Regions from separate parts of the Psychrobacter sp. JCM 18902 genome, predicted to be linked through region 2. Evidence: predicted binding sites of a transcription regulator. Region 2 holds the regulator's gene; each other region holds the start of a gene.
The links. Region 2 encodes PhoB, which activates phosphate uptake and scavenging genes when phosphate is short. Its sites were predicted from a motif close to TGTCATNAANCTGTCATAA; they were not measured.
Positions count from the first base shown of each region.

Region 1: JMY05_RS06815 (inorganic phosphate transporter) is a predicted target of PhoB. The motif match lies at 2,519-2,537, and genes of this name have one in related genera.
Region 3: JMY05_RS07810 (porin) is a predicted target of PhoB. The motif match lies at 2,264-2,282, and genes of this name have one in related genera.
Region 4: pstS (phosphate ABC transporter substrate-binding protein PstS) is a predicted target of PhoB. The motif match lies at 2,508-2,526, and genes of this name have one in related genera.

Region 1 is NZ_CAJHBK010000001.1:1,666,280-1,671,146, forward strand. Features, by position in the region: gene JMY05_RS06810 (aminotransferase class I/II-fold pyridoxal phosphate-dependent enzyme) at 1-771, shown strand, start outside; gene JMY05_RS06815 (inorganic phosphate transporter) at 879-2,486, opposite strand; gene JMY05_RS06820 (ATPase) at 3,126-4,754, opposite strand.
Region 2 is NZ_CAJHBK010000001.1:2,346,713-2,351,579, reverse strand. Features, by position in the region: gene JMY05_RS09680 (DUF1287 domain-containing protein) at 1-425, shown strand, start outside; gene asd (archaetidylserine decarboxylase) at 713-1,549, opposite strand; gene dtd (D-aminoacyl-tRNA deacylase) at 1,662-2,117, shown strand; gene phoB (phosphate regulon transcriptional regulator PhoB) at 2,274-2,978, shown strand; gene phoR (phosphate regulon sensor histidine kinase PhoR) at 3,059-4,162, shown strand; gene JMY05_RS09655 (M23 family metallopeptidase) at 4,159-4,761, opposite strand.
Region 3 is NZ_CAJHBK010000001.1:1,912,511-1,917,377, reverse strand. Features, by position in the region: gene JMY05_RS07815 (malate synthase G) at 1-1,687, shown strand, start outside; gene JMY05_RS07810 (porin) at 2,420-3,514, shown strand; gene JMY05_RS07805 (CTP synthase) at 3,710-4,867, shown strand, end outside.
Region 4 is NZ_CAJHBK010000001.1:2,804,290-2,809,156, forward strand. Features, by position in the region: gene thiC (phosphomethylpyrimidine synthase ThiC) at 1-1,908, opposite strand, end outside; TPP riboswitch at 2,162-2,306, opposite strand; gene pstS (phosphate ABC transporter substrate-binding protein PstS) at 2,599-3,771, shown strand; gene pstC (phosphate ABC transporter permease subunit PstC) at 3,968-4,867, shown strand, end outside.

The DNA of each region.
Region 1 (4,867 bases), 680 kb from region 2:
TGGCATCCTGATATCGAAGACATTAAATCTAAAATCACCTCTAAAACCAAGGGTATCGTGGTGATTAACCCTAATAATCCAACAGGTTCACTTTATAGTGATGAATTACTCAAACAAATTATTGAGGTCGCTAAAGCGCATGATTTAATCATCATGGCCGATGAAATTTATGATCGCATTCTTTATGATGATATGGTACACACCCCAATGAGCACGTTGACTGATGATGTGCTGGTGCTCTCATACAATGGCTTATCAAAATCGCATCGTATCGCGGGATTCCGGGCAGGTTGGATGATGGTATCTGGCAAAAAGCACCATGCCACTGACTTTATCGAAGGCTTGGACATGTTAGCGTCTATGCGCTTGTGTTCCAACGTCCAAGGTCAGTATGCCATTCAAACCGCGATGGGCGGCTATCAAAGCATGAAAGAGCTCACGTCAGAGCGTGGGCGCTTATATAAGCAGCGTGAAATGGCTGTGTCACGGCTTAATGCGATAAAAGGTATCTCTTGTACCATGCCACAAGGCGCGTTTTATTGCTTTCCAAAGATGGACCCTGATGTTTACCCTATCGAAGATGATATGGCATTTATGATGGATTTGCTTGTTGAGGAAAATGTCTTAATGGTGCAAGGAACAGGCTTTAACTGGGATAAGCCCGATCATTTCCGCTTGGTATTTTTGCCAAACCTACATGATTTAGAAGATGCCATGGACCGCTTAGATCGCTTCTTTGCCAAAAAGCGCAAACAATTTGGTACCGAATAGACCTTAATTTGACATAAAAAAACGCTTATCGGCATGATGCTGAGAAGCGTTTTTTATTTGAAATGTGCTTATAAATAACGTTAAATAAGACTTAATAAGCGTACATTTTAAAAAATATTGACCAAAATGATATAACTGATTGCAGACATTGCCGCTGCTGCAGGAAGAGTAATGATCCATGCCAAACCGATAGGTTTCATCAACGCCCAATTGGTGTCTCTATTGACAATACCGATACCAAGTACCGCGCCAACTAGCGTATGCGTACTTGAGACGGGCAGACCCATGGTTGATGCGCCCATAACCACTGCAGCCGCAGCCAATTCAGCTGAAAAACCAGAAGCGGGATGCATTTTTGCCAAATTTGTACCAACCGTTTGAATGACTTCTTTACCAATGAACCAAAGACCAACGATAAGCGCAACACCAAAGGTCAGCATGACCGCAGGCGGTACAGCGGCTTCAGTTGCGATGCTATTGGTACGGATAACATCCATAATCGCGGCAAAAGGACCGACTGCATTGGCAATATCGTTTGAGCCGTGGCTAAAGGCAAAAGCAGAGGCGGTAAAGACTTGCATCCAGCTAAACATAATAAACGTCGCTTTGGTCAAATCCTCTTTATGTTTACCGCGGATACTCTTGGTATAGATAAAGGTCGCAAGCCACACCAGCGCCGCGATCATACCCATGATTAAAAAGCCTTGCAGCGTCGTCATGCCATTATTGACATTCTTTAGACCCTTAAAGATGACCAAAGAGGCCATGACCGCGCCGCCTGCAGCTGCAATGATAGGCACCCATTGCTTCAACGCTTTTAGCGTATCAAGGTTGCTGCGTTCATTTTCAATCTCATAAAGCTGTTTATAGTAGTCAGTCTCTAAATCTTCAACATCGCAATCATCATCTTTGTAGATTTCTTGATCACGTAACATCGCTGACGTATAAGCCAGCTGTTCTGATTCTGTTAAACCGTCCAAAAACTCTTTGTGGTTTTGTTTTAAGGTTTTTTTGTCGCCTTTCAAAGTCGCAATGTGCGCCTCTGTTCTATCATTATACTCAATGATGTTTTTCTTAATCTGTCCATATAACACATAGGACAAAACGCCGCCCAATAGCGGTGATAATACCCAAGAAATCGCGATGGTGCCAATCGTACTCCAATTCACCGTTGATAATGCCATTTCAGTACCACCTAACGTGATACCTAATACAATAGAGCTACCAACAACGCCGCCAATAATGGCGTGCGTGGTCGAAACGGGCAGACCCTTTTTGGTGGCAAATAACAGCCAAAATGCGGCAGCGATGAGCGCTGACAGCATGACATAAATGAATTGGTTGGGCGTTACTGAAAGACCATCTAAATCGACAATGCCGCTTCGAATGGTATCGGTGACTTCACCACCTGCCAGGACGGCTCCGGACACTTCAAATATCGCTGCGATACCCAGTGCCTGTGGGATAGTCAACGTCCCTGCACCTACTGAGGTACCAAAGGAGTTGGCGACATCGTTACCACCAATATTGAATGCCATAAAGACACCAAAAGCAGTGGCCACAATAAATAGCGTCGTCTGTTGACGCATCGTGTAATCTAGACCCCACCACAAAAAGTAGGCGGTCATCGCAATCAGTAAAATGGCAAAAAATAGATTTATTCTCATAGAACCGACTGATTTGACTGGCTCTGTAGAACTGTTGCTAATACCCATACGTTGATACGTCCTGCGTAAGCTGATTGAAATTATAGGCGGTTGATGACATTGCGCGGCTATTAATAATGCTCGTGATAGCTTCTGACATTAATATAACGTATATGAAACGCGCAATATGCTTGCTAAAAAACGGTTTTTCTTACTGCTATCTTGGTGCTCTACCCTAGCGCTTACCTTTTATTTACTCGTATTTTATTTTACGTAAAGGCAGTAAATAAGATAAAACACATCACTCAATATGTCACAAAGCCGCAAGGAATATTGCCAAATCGTCTGATTACAGCAGCTTGCGGCTTAGAGATGTCGTAGTCATAATTTTGGTTCTAATAACTGCTATTGTAAGAACCTTTGCCAAACTTATTAACCAGAGTGATTAAAATGTCTGTGTCAAAGGATAAAAACACGCTACTCACTCAGTGAGTTTCGTGCACAGCAGGAGCTATTACGCGCCTATTATATTAAATATAAGCGCATAATGCATGATGATATTGCAAGATTTGTAACTGCCAGCATATGTGTTAGAAAACATCCTGCTGTAACGCCGCATTATACTCTCTTTCCCTGAATTTATTTAACGTTAAATATATAATTATGGCGCTTTGTAACCAGCTACCTAATTGAATGACCAATCACATATCAGCTGCCACACACCGCTGATAGTTGCTTAATCGCATGATCTAAAACATCCAAACGTGCTTGACGCTTCTCATTGGTCGCGATGACGCACCACGGTGCGTACTCTGTATCGGTACGTGCCAGCATATCCGCCGCAGACTGCACATAATCCGACCATTTATCACGGTTGCGCCAGTCATCGTCCGTCAGCTTAAACTGCTTGTGCGGTGTCTTTTGACGTGCCTCAAAACGTTTAAGCTGTTCTTTTTTATCGATAGCCAACCAGTATTTGATAACGATTGTCCCCGCCGCGGCTAAATCCGCCTCAAAGCGATTGATTTCATCGTAAGCACGCTGCCATTCCTCATCCGTGGCAAAACCCTCAATGCGCTCAACCAAAACGCGCCCATACCAAGTCCGATCAAAAATGGCAATACGGCTAATACGGTCGGTTTGCTCGTTCGGAAGTTTGGTCCAAAAACGCCATAGATAAGGATGTTGCAGCTCATACAGCATTGGCGCACTGACATTATAAATTTGATACTCGCGTGGGTCGAGCGGCGCAACCAATCTTTTAATCGCGCCACCTTTGCCAGCAGCGTCCATTCCTTCAAAGGCAAAAACGATATGACGCCCTTTGCGCGCACGCAGCAATTGGGCAAGGCGAACTTGTTTTTCTACTAACGCATCACGGTAGTCCGACTTATCAATCTCTGCCTCATCGATATCTTTTAAAAAGTTAGGAATTTTTACAGGTTCAAACTTTGCTGATTTGAGTGCTTGCTGAACTTGCTTCTTAGCCTTTGACTTATCAGAGGTTTGTACTGTATTTCTTTTACTACTCATTAGCGCGGTTTGCATCGCTTGTAGCACTTCATGGCAAAAATGGTCAGCCGCATCTGACTTGTTATCACCATCAATGATGATCCAATCATCTTGCTGGCGTAGCAGAACGGTAGCCACTTGATTAAAGGTTTCGATAACTTTTTTACTATTCCAGTCAATTTGGTATAAAAACTGCGGATCGGCTTCATCGTCATTCAATCGCGCTTGCAATGTTTCGATATCGACATGGAACCAGCATTTAAGCAGTCGGGTTTGATTGGCAGCTAGGTCTTGTTCGAATGCTTGTAGCTTAATAAGCTGCTGCTGTAAATATGCTTGCCATTGCGCAATCGGCAACGTCTTGTCGTTGTCTGACGTTGCCATACGCATGACGTTATAAAGCAGGTCAGCATACCAGTTGCCAAAATAAACCATCACATCGCCATGACGGGGTAATGCCTTGGTATGTGCCTGCCAAATCGGCTGATACGCTAAGGGACAATCACCAACGGTTGCCTCAACTTTAAGTAGTCGAGGATCTACCCATTGGCGCAATTGCTTAACAGCAGTGCCCTTGCCTGCCTGCTCCATACCATTGACCAATACCAATAGCCCTGTTGGTTTATTGAGGGTTGGCGGCGTCTGTTGCCGCGTTGCTCGTAGAGCATATTGGGCCGTGACCAGTGCCAATCTCAGTGCATCTTTGTCCATAGAAAACTGGCTTAAGGGATTGGGGGTTAGGCGTTCATCAACAATCTGCTCACTAAATCGCGCACTTAGCGCTTGTGGTGCGGTGGATTCAGTCGTCTTATTATTTTTGCTCATAACTGTCATCATCCTATGATTGAAAGCGTGTTAGCGTCATCATAGCATTGCAGCAATTCGGTAAATAACGCTGCTATGTAACAGTTTGACATTTGTATTCTGCTTTATTTTCT
Region 2 (4,867 bases):
TTCCGCGTGGCGATGTGCCGATAGAAACTGGCGTCTGTACCGATGTTATCGTCCGTGCTTATCGCTTGCAAAATATAGATCTACAGCAATTAGTCAACCATGATATGAAGTCAAATTGGTCGGCTTATCCAAAGACTTGGGGGCTCAAATCAACCGACAAGAATATCGATCATCGCCGAGTGCCCAATCTTGAAGTGTTTTTTGCGCGTCACGCAAAGACATTATCGACGACTGATAAAGCCAGTTTTCAAGCAGGGGATGTGGTGACGTGGCGGCTACCGAATGGTAATTTGCCGCATACAGGTATCGTCTCCGATAAAGTCGCTGCGGATGGTACACCGCTGATTATTCACAATATCGGACGCGGCACGCAAGAAGAAAATATCTTATTTGCTTATCCTATTCTCAAACACTTTCGTTATTAACTACTTTCATTATTAACTAGGGTGTGTCATCAATTAGATTGTGAGGCTTAAAATGAGAAAAATTGTAGATAAACAAGGAAGAAATTGTCGTTAATATGAACATATTGACAAAATTTCTGACGATGTTTAGCAAAATTTAGCCATTTTAAGACCACTAAATGTATTCATGTGCTAATTGATGACACGCCCTAATATGTTGCGATAAGATAATTACCCACAATAAAAAGCTCAGTTCAACATAGATTAGGATGCTGATCTGAGCTTTTTTGAGTCGTTAAATCGCTTGCCTATAGGGTGTTAGCGACACCCAATAGCTGTCCCATTTTTACCACACTATCGGCTTTCATACTGTCTTGCCAATCCGCTTTTGCGCCTTTTGGTAGAATGACAATTGCGGTTGAGCCTAAATAAAAACGACCCAGCTCGTCGCCTTTCTTAAAGCTCATATTGTGCTCAGCTTCTTGAATATCATCAGTGCGGGCAATTTTACCAGTCGCCACTGTTTCGATACCAGCGACAATCATCGCCCCAACCATCACCACCGCTGCTTTGCCATATTCTGTATCAAACAGACAAACCAAGCGTTCATTACGCGCAAATAAGTCCGGCACGTTCGCCGCCGTAGTATTGTTGACCGAAAACAGCGTGCCCGGTACATAACGGGTTTTGGTTAGAGTACCGGCGAAGGGCATATGTACACGGTGATAGTTACTGGGCGCAAGATAAACCGTCGCAAAACTGCCATCCGCAAAATAGCGGCCATCTTCACTGTCAGCAAGCAGTTGACCAACGTCATAATAGCGACCTTTTGCTTGGAGCAATTTATGGTCGTCAATTTGACCCAACTGCGAGATAATACCATCGGCAGGACTGACGATACCATGAGGCGTCATGTCGATAGGGCGCGCGTCTTCTTTTAGCTCACGAGTAAAAAAATCGTTAAAGCTCTCATAGGCGTTGAGACTTTGGCGCTCATACTCGTCCAAGCTGACGTTATAGGCTTTAGCAAAGCTACGGATAAACGTGCGTTTAACATAAGGATGGCGGCTAGCGGCTAGACGCCCAGCAACTTTACTCAGTTGCTGCTGCGGGACAAGCTGTTGTAAAGTAGTGAATACATTCATAATGAGGCTACCAAAATAGGGTGTGATGTAATAATTAATAAGCAAGAGAATGGCCGTATTTTATCATGGACGGCGTATTATTGTATGGGCATAATTGGTAAGGAATCCGTAAATGAAAGCACTTATACAGCGCGTACGCCGTGCTAGTGTCACCGTCGATGCGCAGTGTGTTGGTACGATTGAGCAAGGCATATTGGCTTATATTGGTTTAGGGCCTGATGACGACCTAACAAGCGCCCAGCGCATGGTAGATAAAATCCTCACCTATCGTATTTTTGACAATGATGATGATCCTGCCAAGTACGGCAAACTGGATAAAAATGTCCAGCAAGTTGGTGGCGGACTATTATTGGTATCACAGTTTACGCTAATGGCAAAAACAGACAAGGGTCGTCGCCCTGACTTTGGTGGTGCGATGGCACCTGATGCGGCTCAAGCATTGTTTGCGCAATTGGTCGCCTATGCCAACACGCAACATTCAAACGTGGCAACTGGTCAGTTTGGCGCTAATATGCAAGTGTCGAGCGTCAATGATGGGCCATTGAATTTCTTGTTAGAAGTGAATTGAGTAAACTAAGCATTAGCCGTCACGAGACCTATGAACCGCTTAAAAGTTGAATGTCATTAAACTGTCATAATTACCCCGTTTAATAGAGAGCAGCAGGCGAGCATTTATCGCCTTTTTTGTCAGCCAAATGTTGTCCTCTAACACTGAGAATGCCGTATGTATAATGAGCAAATTTTGATTGTTGAAGATGAACCGGCGATTCGTGAAATGATCGTCATGACGCTAGAGATGGCGGGATTTGATAGTCTGCAGGCAGCGGATGTATCTGAGGCGCACCAACAAGTGGTCGATCACCGCCCTGCGCTGATTTTGCTAGATTGGATGCTACCCGGCGATAAAAGTGGCATTGATTTTTGCCGATTGCTCAAAAACGATGAGCTACTTGCTGAGATACCAGTCATTATGTTGACGGCTAAAAGTGAAGAGGACAGCAAGGTGCATGGCCTCGATGCTGGTGCTGATGATTATATGACCAAGCCTTTTTCGACACGTGAGTTGATATCTAGAATCAAAGCAGTATTGCGGCGTAGTAACGCGCTCAGTAGTGATAAATCTATCGAAATCGGCAATCTGAGCCTTGATCCCAAAAGTCAGCGGGTGACAGCGGCTGGTAAAGTGGTTGATGTTGGTCCTACGGAATATCGATTACTGGCATTTTTTATGAGTCATCCAGAGCGTGCCTATACGCGGACGCAGCTGCTAGACCAAGTATGGGGCGGTAATGTATATATCGAAGATAGAACCATTGATGTGCATATCAAACGTTTGCGGACATTATTACGACCGCATCAATGTGATACGTTGATACAGACAGTACGTGGGACAGGCTATCGATTTTCTAGCTTTATTGAACCAATTTAACTGACGGTTTTTATTCGCTATAAAAGCAGCATGTTAATCGCAGCACAGTGAAAAACGGCGAATAGTGATAAGGATGATGGATGAACACCCTAATATCGGCTCAAGGCGACCAACAAAATAAGTCACTGCTAGCAACTCAGCAGAATACAACGGATCAACTCAAAAAAATTAGAAGCGCACTACGCGCATTGCGAGATGCGGTGGTTTTGCTCAATGACGATGATGGGCTTGAATGGTGGAATCAGGCCGCCGAAGATTTAATGTTGTTACAGTTGTCAGATAAAGGTAAGTGCATTTTTGACTTTATTAGTGCGCCTGAATTTCGTCAGTATTATCAGGCAACGATCAACCCTAACGATGGTGCTCAGGATGGTGTACACATTGTCTCGTGGCGCGCGCCCAAGCGTTATCTAAAGTGTGAGCTCACGCCTTTTGGCGATGAGAAGCTGCTCATCATTTATGATGTGACGCGCTTGCATCATTTAGAAGAGATGCGCCGCGATTTTGTGGCGAATGTCTCGCATGAGTTACGCACACCGTTGACCGTCATGATGGGTTATCTAGAAAATTTTTCGGATCAGCCAGATATGCCGCCGCATTGGAAGCGCGGGTTTGAGCTGATGAGCCAACAGACTGCGCGTATGAATAGAATTGTGAATGACTTATTGCTGTTATCTCGCATCGAAATCGAAGAAACCCACGAGCTTAACTATATTGACATGACCAAGCTGCTGACCCATGTTTATGATGATGCGCAAGCGTACAATCAAGAATATGGGCATACCATTCACTTGCAGATAGACACTTATGACGGACTATATGGCTCAGAGATGTATCTAAATAGTGCGCTTTCTAATCTGGTGATTAATGCCATCAAATACACGCCCAAGGGCGGTAATATCGCCATTAGCTGGACAAAAACGTCAGAAGGTTGCCGATTTGCCGTCGAAGACAACGGTATTGGTATTGCACCTGAGCATATCGCACGGTTGACGGAGCGCTTTTATCGTATTGATAAAGGTCGTAGTCGGGCGACTGGCGGCACAGGGCTAGGTTTGGCAATCGTTAAACACGTCTTGTATCAGCATGAAGCCAATTTACAAATTGAATCAGTAGAAGGGGTAGGCTCGACGTTCAGTATGGTTTTCCCAGCTGCCCACATTAGATCAGCTGCGATACCCTAATATTTTTGTAAAAGTGGATAGGGGTTCACTGCACTGCCATTGATATAAATCCCGTAATGGACGTGCGGCGGCGTACCTTTTGCATTGCCACTGTCGCCGACGTAGCCGATGATATCGCCTACATTAACCCAGTCGTTTGGACTAATATCTGCACAATCTTCTAAATGCGCATAATAATGCCCTGCGCCTCCTGGTCCAACCACGACCACCACACGACCGCCTAACGTATTTTCACCAACTTTGCTGACGATGCCTTGTGTTGTGGCTCGTATTGGTGTGCCTCGTGCGGCAAAGATATCGATACCTTCATGACTGCGACCTTGACTGCGTGCAGCGCCCCATGTATCTGTTAGATGTTGCTCTGGAAGTGGACTGGGTAAGCTGTTTTCCGTCGGTAGTTCTTGCTGTAATAAACTGAGCTGTTGCCATTTTGCCATCACAAATGACTGAGTTTGTTGGCTGATACTGGGTAAGAGCCTATCAAATACAAATAATAGCATCAACAATACGACCGCTTTCATGAGTACACTGAGTACACGGCTTAAAAAGGTCGGCTTTTTCTTTCTCTTTGATTGCGGGTTACTGCTATCTGCTGGCATCTATCTCTCTTTAGTTTTTGAAATTAGTTTTTCTTATTATTATATAAGTGAAGTCGTCTATTCTTTGTATGCCATTGTTATCTCTAGTTTTTATCCCCATAAATAT
Region 3 (4,867 bases), 430 kb from region 2:
CGGTGCTGCTGTCGTTGCTTATGCCAAACAATTCCTAGATGAAAACTTTGCCTTGGTGTCAGGTTCATATAACGATGCGACCGGCTTTAAAGTGGTCGATGGTAAGCTTAAAATTGTCCAAGGTGATAGCAGTACTGAGCTAAAAGATGCCGAAAAATTCGTTGGTTTCGTCGGTGATGCAGAAAGCCCAACGGGTATTTTATTAAAAAACAACGGTTTGCATGCAGAGATTCAAATAGATGCCAATCATCCAGTCGGTAAAGACGACCCTGCACATATCAAAGATGTGCTGCTTGAGTCAGCTATTACGGCAATTCAAGACTGTGAAGACTCAATCGCTGCCGTCGATGCAGAAGAAAAAGTGGAAGTGTATCGCAATTGGCTTGGTCTCATGAATGGTGATTTGATAGAAACCTTTGAAAAAGGTGGCAAAACCCGCACACGTCAGCAAAACCCAGATCGTGAATACACCACCCCAGATGGTGGTAAGCTTATCCTGCCAGGTCGTTCGTTATTGCTGATTCGTAACGTCGGTCACCTCATGCAAAACCCTGCAATATTGGTCGACTTGGGTGATGGTCAAGAACAAATATTTGAAGGCTTAATGGATGGCTTGATTACACCACTATTAACGCTCAATGACCTTAAAGGTAAAAATGCGCTATCGAATTCACGTAAAGGTTCAATGTATATCGTTAAACCAAAAATGCATGGTCCTGAAGAAGTAAAAATGGCCAACGATTTATTCAACGCAGTAGAAGACTTATTAGGCTTAGAGCGTAATACCATTAAAATCGGTATCATGGATGAAGAGCGCCGCATGACGGTCAACTTGAAAGAAGCCATCCGCCAAGCGAAAGAGCGTGTCATTTTCATCAACACAGGTTTCTTAGATCGTACTGGTGATGAGATGCATACCAGCATGAATGCAGGTCCATTTGTACCTAAGGGTGAGATGAAGTCACAAGTATGGCAGCCAGCTTATGAGCAGTGGAACGTTGATATTGGTTTAGAGACTGGTTTACAGGGTGTTGCTCAGATTGGTAAAGGCATGTGGGCGAAGCCTGACGAGATGAAAGAGATGATGGACACCAAAGCTGCACATCCTAAGTCTGGAGCCAGTACCGCATGGGTACCATCACCAACAGGGGCAACCTTGCACAGCATGCACTATCATCAAGTGAGTGTTGCTGAGGTACAAGACAGCCTAAAATCACGTGAGCGTGCCAGCTTAGACGACATTTTGACCATTCCATTAGCAAAAAATACCAATTGGACAGATGAAGAGAAACAGCAAGAGCTAGACAATAATGCTCAGGGCATCTTAGGATATGTTGTGCGTTGGGTCAACCAAGGCGTTGGTTGTTCTAAAGTACCGGATATCAATGATGTGGGTCTGATGGAAGACCGTGCGACTTTACGTATCTCAAGTCAACATATTGCCAACTGGTTGCATCACGATGTCGTGAGCGAGCAGCAAGTGATGCATACGATGAAGCGTATGGCAAAAGTAGTTGATGAGCAAAATGCAGGCGATAGCGACTATCAGACGATGGCAGATAGCTTTGACCACTCTTATGCCTTTAAAGCGGCCTGTGACTTAGTGTTTAAAGGTCGTGAGCAGCCGAGTGGTTATACTGAGCCATTATTGCATCAGGCACGTCTTGATCTAAAAGCAGGCTGCTAATATTGCGCAGGTTAATATTAGAATATGGCATACTTGACATTCTATTATAATACTGTCATGACTGACTAAGCTTCTTCTTGGTTTTTATACTTAATAAGGAGTCTGTAATAGCCATTGACTAAGGTTGTAGTCTGGAAACAAGAGCAGTAAAAATACCTTTTTTACTGTTCTTGTAGCAATTTTCCGATCTCAATTGTGACTGACAGTATGTCATAAACCACATTTATTATTTTTTATTAGCCGTACTTGTTAATGAACAAGTACGGCTTTATTTTTGTTAATGAAAGGGTATTCATTACGCTAGTTTCAAGTTCTTGGTAATTATATTAATCAATAGTATCTTTATCTATTTGAGCGGATAGGGATTTTTTTACAATGACCTACATTCTATAGTAGATATGGCATTCAACAAATACTGGGTTTAAAAATCTAAAAAAAATGTTGCAAATTATGTCAAAGTTGTTATGCTTGTATTCGAAGTATGAGTTTGGTAACGGATGTTACGCAACGGAGCGATAAAGACCTAAGATTACATGGCAGTTACTTTTTAATCGCAGTTATGTAAGTCATTGTTTTTTTCATCTTACTGTAATAGAACTTCGCCACACTTGTTTCTGACTAATCTCGGTAGCCAGTTACACATTATATCTTTGAGGATTTGTGACGATACCATTATGAGCACCAGCTAATCATAGCTAGCTTATTACTAAAATTGTAAAGTGGAGATACCCCATGAAAAAACTACTTTTAGCTACAGCAGTTGCTGCCTTATCTGTATCTGCAGCCAATGCAGCACCGACTATCTATGGTAAAGCTTTTGTAGCTGCTGATTATATCGATGTTGATTTTGATGGTCGTGCTGTTGCTGACAACAGCAAGGTTAATTATGGTGAAGATCAAGTAGAGATTAATTCTCATGCTTCACGTCTAGGTTTTAAGGGCTCTGAAGCCATGACTGCCAATACTGATGTTATCTATCAGTTAGAGTACGGCACAAGTGTCACTGGTGATAACGCTACTTTTACTAACCGTGATACATTCCTTGGTTTAAACAACAAGCAGTTCGGTGAGTTCCGTGCTGGTAAAAACCAATCAACGCTAGCTCGTATTGATAACGTTGTTGTTAACCAAGGTTACTGGGATAACCTAGGTCAAACTGAAAACGAAAGTGAAACAGTTGCAGCATTAAATATGGCTGACAGTAATCGTCTTGCAAGCTCAATCATTTGGACTGCACCTAAGTACAATGGTCTACCGTTACAACTGTCTGCAATGTACAGCTCTAATGATGTAGATGGCGATAACTCTGATGATGCAGGTTTCGGCGTTGCAATGATGTTTGACCAAGGTACTGGCTTCACTGCTGGTGTGGCTTATGACAAAGACCAAAACATCAATGGTGATATCATCCGTGGTACTGCTACTGTAGATCTAGCCAAGTTTATGGCAGCACCTGTAATGCTAGGCGCGCTATATCAAGTAGCTGACTATAATGGTTCTTCTGATAAAGAGAAAGGTTTCGTTATTAGTGGCGAGATGGGGTTAACTAACTTTGCCCGTCCAGCGTCTGTATACGCACAGTACAACAATACTACTAACTTAAATGGTTTTGACAACTCTGATTCAGATCAAATCGTTGTTGGTGGTAAATACTTCTATAAAGACAATATCATTGCTCATGCCTATGCAGGCTTAAATAAAGCTGATAATGTTAACTATAGATATAACACTAATATTAAAGATATTTATAACGATGATATCATGGCTGACGCAAGAGGCGATGCAGAAGTATTGGTAGTTGGTACTGGTCTAGAATACAAATTCTAATCTAAGCATTAGAATCTGATTATAAAAACTCATCCTTCGGGGTGAGTTTTTTTTGTTATATCCTTTTTGAGTGGGTAGTGCGTTATAATAGCTAAGTACTAAAAATTGAATGTTTCAAAGAGTTTATGCTTTTGCCCTATATTTTTTGACGTATTTTTAGTAAAATCCTTCTTTACCAATTACCGACAGAGTACTATGACCAAGTTTATATTTGTGACCGGTGGGGTAGTGTCCTCACTAGGAAAAGGTATCACCGCAGCCTCTCTTGCAGCGGTCTTAGAAGCCCGTGGCGTGACCGTCACGATGACCAAGATGGATCCGTACATCAACGTCGATCCAGGTACGATGAGCCCATTCCAGCATGGCGAAGTATTCGTCACCGAAGATGGTGCAGAGACTGATTTAGATTTGGGTTACTATGAGCGCTTCTTACGCCATTCAAAAATGAGTAAGAGTAATAACTTTACTAGTGGTCGTATCTATCAAAACGTTCTAAATAAAGAGCGCCGTGGTGAATATCTTGGTGGTACAGTACAAGTTATTCCACATATCACTGATGAAATTAAGAGTAAAATCTTAGCCAGTGGTGAAGGTTATGATATCGCCATTATTGAGATTGGCGGTACCGTTGGTGACATCGAATCGTTACCATTTATGGAAGCCGTCCGCCAAATGCAAGTAGAGCTTGGTCGCAATAGAGCCATGCTGATGCATTTGACGCTCGTACCTTATATTGCTAGTGCAGGCGAAACCAAAACCAAGCCAACGCAGCATTCAGTAAAAGAGCTACGTTCTATCGGTTTGCAGCCTGATATATTGATTTGCCGCTCTGATCACCACATCTCGCAAGACAACCGTCGCAAAATAGCGCTGTTCACCAATGTGGAAGAGCGTGCGGTTATTATGTGTGAAGATGCGCAAAGTATTTATCAGATTCCACGCACGCTTCATGAGCAGGATCTTGATGATTTGATCTGTGAGCGTTTTGGTTTAGATGTACCAGAAGCAGATTTAAGTGATTGGGACAAAGTGGTTGAAGCGCAGCTTAATCCTGAAATGAGTCTTACGGTAGCGATGGTTGGTAAATACGTCGAGTTACCTGATGCTTATAAATCGATCAACGAAGCACTGCTGCATGCTGGCATCACTCATAAAGCCGATGTCAAAATTGACTATGTTGATGCTGAGCGTCTAGAAGACGATGACAGCCTATTGGCGCAGCTACACAATGCCGATGCCATCCTAGTACCGGGTGGTTTTGGTGAGCGTGGTACCAATGGTAAGATAAAAGCCATCACTTATGCTCGTGAAAACAACGTGCCATATTTAGGTATTTGCCTTGGTATGCAGCTA
Region 4 (4,867 bases), 460 kb from region 2:
TGAATCATCCGATTTCGGAGTTGATTTTTTATTAGCGGCATCTTTATCCAGTCCTGCCGCATAATCCCGCACATTCTGAGTGATTTTCATTGAGCAAAACTTAGGTCCACACATAGAGCAAAAGTGCGCCGTCTTATGCGCGTCTTTAGGTAAGGTTTCATCATGGAACTCACGTGCCGTATCTGGATCAAGTGCTAGATTGAACTGATCATCCCAGCGGAATTCAAAACGTGCTTTTGATAAGGCATTGTCACGCGCCTGTGCGCCTGGATGACCTTTTGCCAGATCTGCTGCGTGAGCGGCGATTTTATAGGTGATGATACCGTCTTTAACATCTTTTTTATTAGGCAGACCGAGATGCTCTTTTGGGGTGACATAGCACAGCATAGCAGTACCAAACCAGCCAATCATCGCCGCACCAATCGCACTGGTAATATGGTCGTAACCAGGTGCGATATCAGTGGTTAGTGGCCCTAACGTATAAAATGGTGCGTCGGCACAAACTTCTAATTGCAAGTCCATATTCTCTTTAATACGGTTCATTGCTACGTGACCGGGACCTTCAATCATGACCTGTACGTCATGCTTCCACGCCACTTGGGTCAACTCGCCAAGGGTACGCAGCTCACCAAATTGCGCCTCGTCATTGGCATCTTGCAAACAGCCTGGACGTAAGCCATCGCCTAGACTAAACGCCACATCGTACTGCTTCATGATTTCACATATATCTTCAAAATGAGTATATAAAAAGCTCTCTTTATTATGAAACATGCACCACTGCGCCATGATAGATCCGCCACGCGAGACGATGCCCGTTAAGCGTCCAGCAGTTAGCGGCACGTACTCTAATAAAACACCCGCATGGATAGTAAAGTAATCGACACCTTGTTCGGCTTGCTCAATCAGCGTATCGCGGAATATCTCCCACGTTAAATCTTCAGCCACGCCATCGACTTTTTCTAGCGCTTGGTAAATCGGTACAGTACCAATCGGCACTGGCGAGTTACGAATCAGCCATTCGCGCGTTTCGTGAATATGATTGCCAGTCGACAAATCCATGATGTTATCCGCACCCCAACGCGTGGCCCACGTCATTTTAGACACCTCTTCATCGATAGAAGAACCTAACGCTGAGTTACCGATATTTGCGTTGATTTTCACCAAGAAATTGCGTCCGATAATCATCGGTTCAGATTCTGGGTGGTTGATGTTGTTTGGGATAATTGCGCGACCTGTAGCTACTTCACTCCGCACAAACTCAGGAGTGATAACCGTCGGCGTATTAGCACCAAAGTTTTCACCGTCATGTTGACGCATATCGGTCAGCTCATGCTGTTTTTGCGTTTCGCGAATGGCGATGTATTCCATCTCAGGGGTAATGATGCCGCGACGAGCATAATGCATTTGCGTGACGTTGCCAGCTTTGCCATCGACATCTTTGGCGCGGCGTGGTTTGTCGATATGAGCAAATCGTAGATTGGCAGTGCTGATATCGCGGGCGCGTGCCATTCCGTAAGAGCTAGACAGTCCGCTTAATTGCTCGGTATCACCGCGCTCAGCAATCCAGCCTTCACGCAGCTTTGGTAAGCCTTTGGTCAAATCAATCTCGACGTTGGGATCGGTATAAACGCCAGAGGTGTCATAGACATAAAATGGTGGGTTCTGTTTCCATTCGTTTTCAGAAACGCCTTGCACAGGGGTAGGATCAAGCGTGATTTCACGCATGGGTACTTGAATATCGGATCTAGAGCCTTCGATATAAACTTTACGGGAGGCGGGGAGAATGCGGTGTAAGTCGCGAGCGTCTTCTTCAAAGCGCGCATCACTGGCACTGCGGTGAGCAGGGGTTTTTAACGCATCTGTCTTAGAAGGTTTTTGAGAAGGAGAAGTGGCTAATAAAGTTGTCATATGCTGTCCTAGCGTGTTGGTTTTTGAATAAAAGCAACACCGCCAGTAGCTGCGGGGGTAGCATCTGTGATCCAGACAAATTCAGCTCATGAGCATCATTCGCGACTAAAACTGAAGGATATAGTCGTGAATAATACTCATCAAATGTTGGACGCAGCTTTATATCAGTCTTCACTACTTAATAGTACATCACGCACATTAAGATAGTAATGAGGATAAAAAAGGCATTTCTGCACGTCCTTTGCCATAAATAACAAAGTGCTTAAGACTTCCCTGCGTCGGTACTAACCGCATCAGGTTCGGCGGGTGATCTCTCAGCGAATGTATAAAGGCGACTACTTTAATAAAGCAAGTTTAGTAAAGCGAGCCAATAATACACCGCACCCCGAGTCTGTCAGTGTTGTAAATCAACTCAATACTAACAAAGTTCTGCAATGAGGGCTAATGATATTTGAATGAAAACATCAGACTTTGAGTTTGCTGTTCGGTCTGGTTATGAGCACAGATTCTTAGTAATAGTTATCAAAATTACTCGATATTACTGGTATTTAGAATACTTATCTAAATATTATGTAAAGCGAATGAAAGATTCCAGAGGTTGTCATTAAACTGTCATAAAGATTTGGCAAGATAGCACGCATATCACAAACAAATACTTTTTGTATCGTTGTTAAACTTTAGGAGTCCTACATGCGTTATTCGTTATTAGCAGTGGCCGTTAGTTGTACATTAATGCTTACGGCATGTAATAAATCGACTGAAACGACAGAGCCAGCTGCTGATACTAGCAGTAGTGCCGCTACCACGGCTGAAACAACCACTCAGAATCAGGCAACGCCTTCTGCTGATACAGGTTTTAAATCTGCTGAAAATATCGCAATGAATATCACGGGTGCAGGTGCATCGTTCCCGCAGCCTATCTATGCCAAATGGTCTTATGACTACAATGCTGCTACTGGTGGCCAAGTCAACTATCAATCTATTGGCTCATCTGGCGGTATCAAACAAATTCAGTCAAAAACCGTCGATTTTGGTGCTTCTGATGCGCCGATGACGCCTGAAGAGCTAGACGAAGCGGGCTTGATTCAGTTTCCGACGGTCATCGGCGGCGTTGTTCCAATCGTCAACATTGACGGTGTCGAGCCGGGTGCGTTGAAATTAGACGGTGCAATGTTAGCAGACATCTATTTGGGTAAGATTAGTAACTGGAATGATCCTGCGATCAAAGCCATGAACCCAGATTTAACACTACCTGATGCTGCTATTACTACCGTATTCCGCTCAGATGGTTCAGGTACGACGTTTAACTTCACAGATTATCTAGCTAAAGTTTCACCAGATTGGAAAGACACAGTTGGTGTTGATAAAACCGTTAAGTGGCCAACGTCTGCGACTGGTGCAGGTGGTAAAGGTAACGAAGGCGTTTCAAGCTACGTCAACCGTATGAAAAACTCTATCGGCTACGTTGAGTATGCTTACGCTAAGCAAAACAATATGTCACATACGGCACTGAAAAACGCAGCTGGCAACATTGTTCAGCCCTCTGCTGAGACATTTGCAGCAGCTGGTGATATCGACTGGTCACAACAAGAAGGCTTTTATAAAGTCATCACTAACTCTGAGACGGATCAAGCATGGCCTATCGCTGCTGCTACTTTCATCTTAGTGCATAAGCAACCAGAGAATCCTCAGCAAGTCGCTGGTGTATTGAACTTCTTTGATTGGGCTTATACCCAAGGTGATGACGATGCCATGGCACTCGATTACGTACCATTCTCTGATGCAGCGGTTGCCTTATTCAAGGAAAAATGGAACGAGGTAAAAGGCAGTGATGGACAGCCTGTTTATAAGCCTGCTCAGTAACCTGTTTCTGCTAAATATTCTTTAATACCTTGTCAGTGCCTTACTAGTCCCTTTCGAGTTATCCTCTCGAATAACTATTCTCCGGTAGTTATTTGAGAGGTTTTATCACAGCAAATTTGATGACAAGTTTGTTGTGATAAAACCGAATGAATGCTTCTACTATTTTGACTTGATTCTATTTAATGCTGAGACACTTATGAATGATTTAAGGTCCCAACTGGCTAAACAAAAGCGCTATGACTTATTGTTTGTGAATGCTACTAAGGCTTTTGCCATACTGGTACTCTTATCGTTGGGCGGCATTTTAGTCTCCTTGATTATCGGAGCATGGCCGAGCATTCAGGCATTTGGTCTTGGATTTTATACCAGTAATAATTGGGATACGGTCGCCAATGAATACGGGGCTCTTGCCCCTATTTATGGCACGCTAGTAACGTCATTTATAGCTATTCTCATTGCAGTACCAATCAGTTTTGGCATTGCCATATTTTTGACCGAGATGTGCCCAACCTTCCTCAAAAAACCACTTGGTATCGCCATTGAGCTATTGGCTGGTATTCCTTCTATCATTTACGGTATGTGGGGATTGTTTGTATTTGCGCCTTTCTTCGGTGATCACATTCAGCCTTGGTTCATTGAACACGTCGGTCCACTACCCATCATTGGTAAGCTATTTACGGGCGCGCCAATGGGACTGGGGATGTTTACGGCATCCCTTGTACTTGCCATCATGATCATTCCATTTATCGCCGCCACCATGCGCGATGTTTTTTCGGTCGTGCCAGACCTGCTTAAAGAATCAGCATATGGTATGGGCGCAACGACGTGGGAAGTTATGTTCAAGATTATTTTGCCGTATACCAAAGCTGGCGTGGTTGGTGGCGTGATCTTAGGACTGGGTCGGGCATTGGGTGAGACGATGGCAGTGACTTTCTTGATTGGTAATGCGTTCAATATCAGTCCAAGTCTCTTTACCTCTGGTGTCACCATTACCTCAGCTTTAGCCAACGAGTTTGCCGAAGCGTCGAGTGAGCTACATTTGGCTTCTTTATTACATTTAGGCTTAATCTTATTTGTCATCACCTTCATTGTGCTA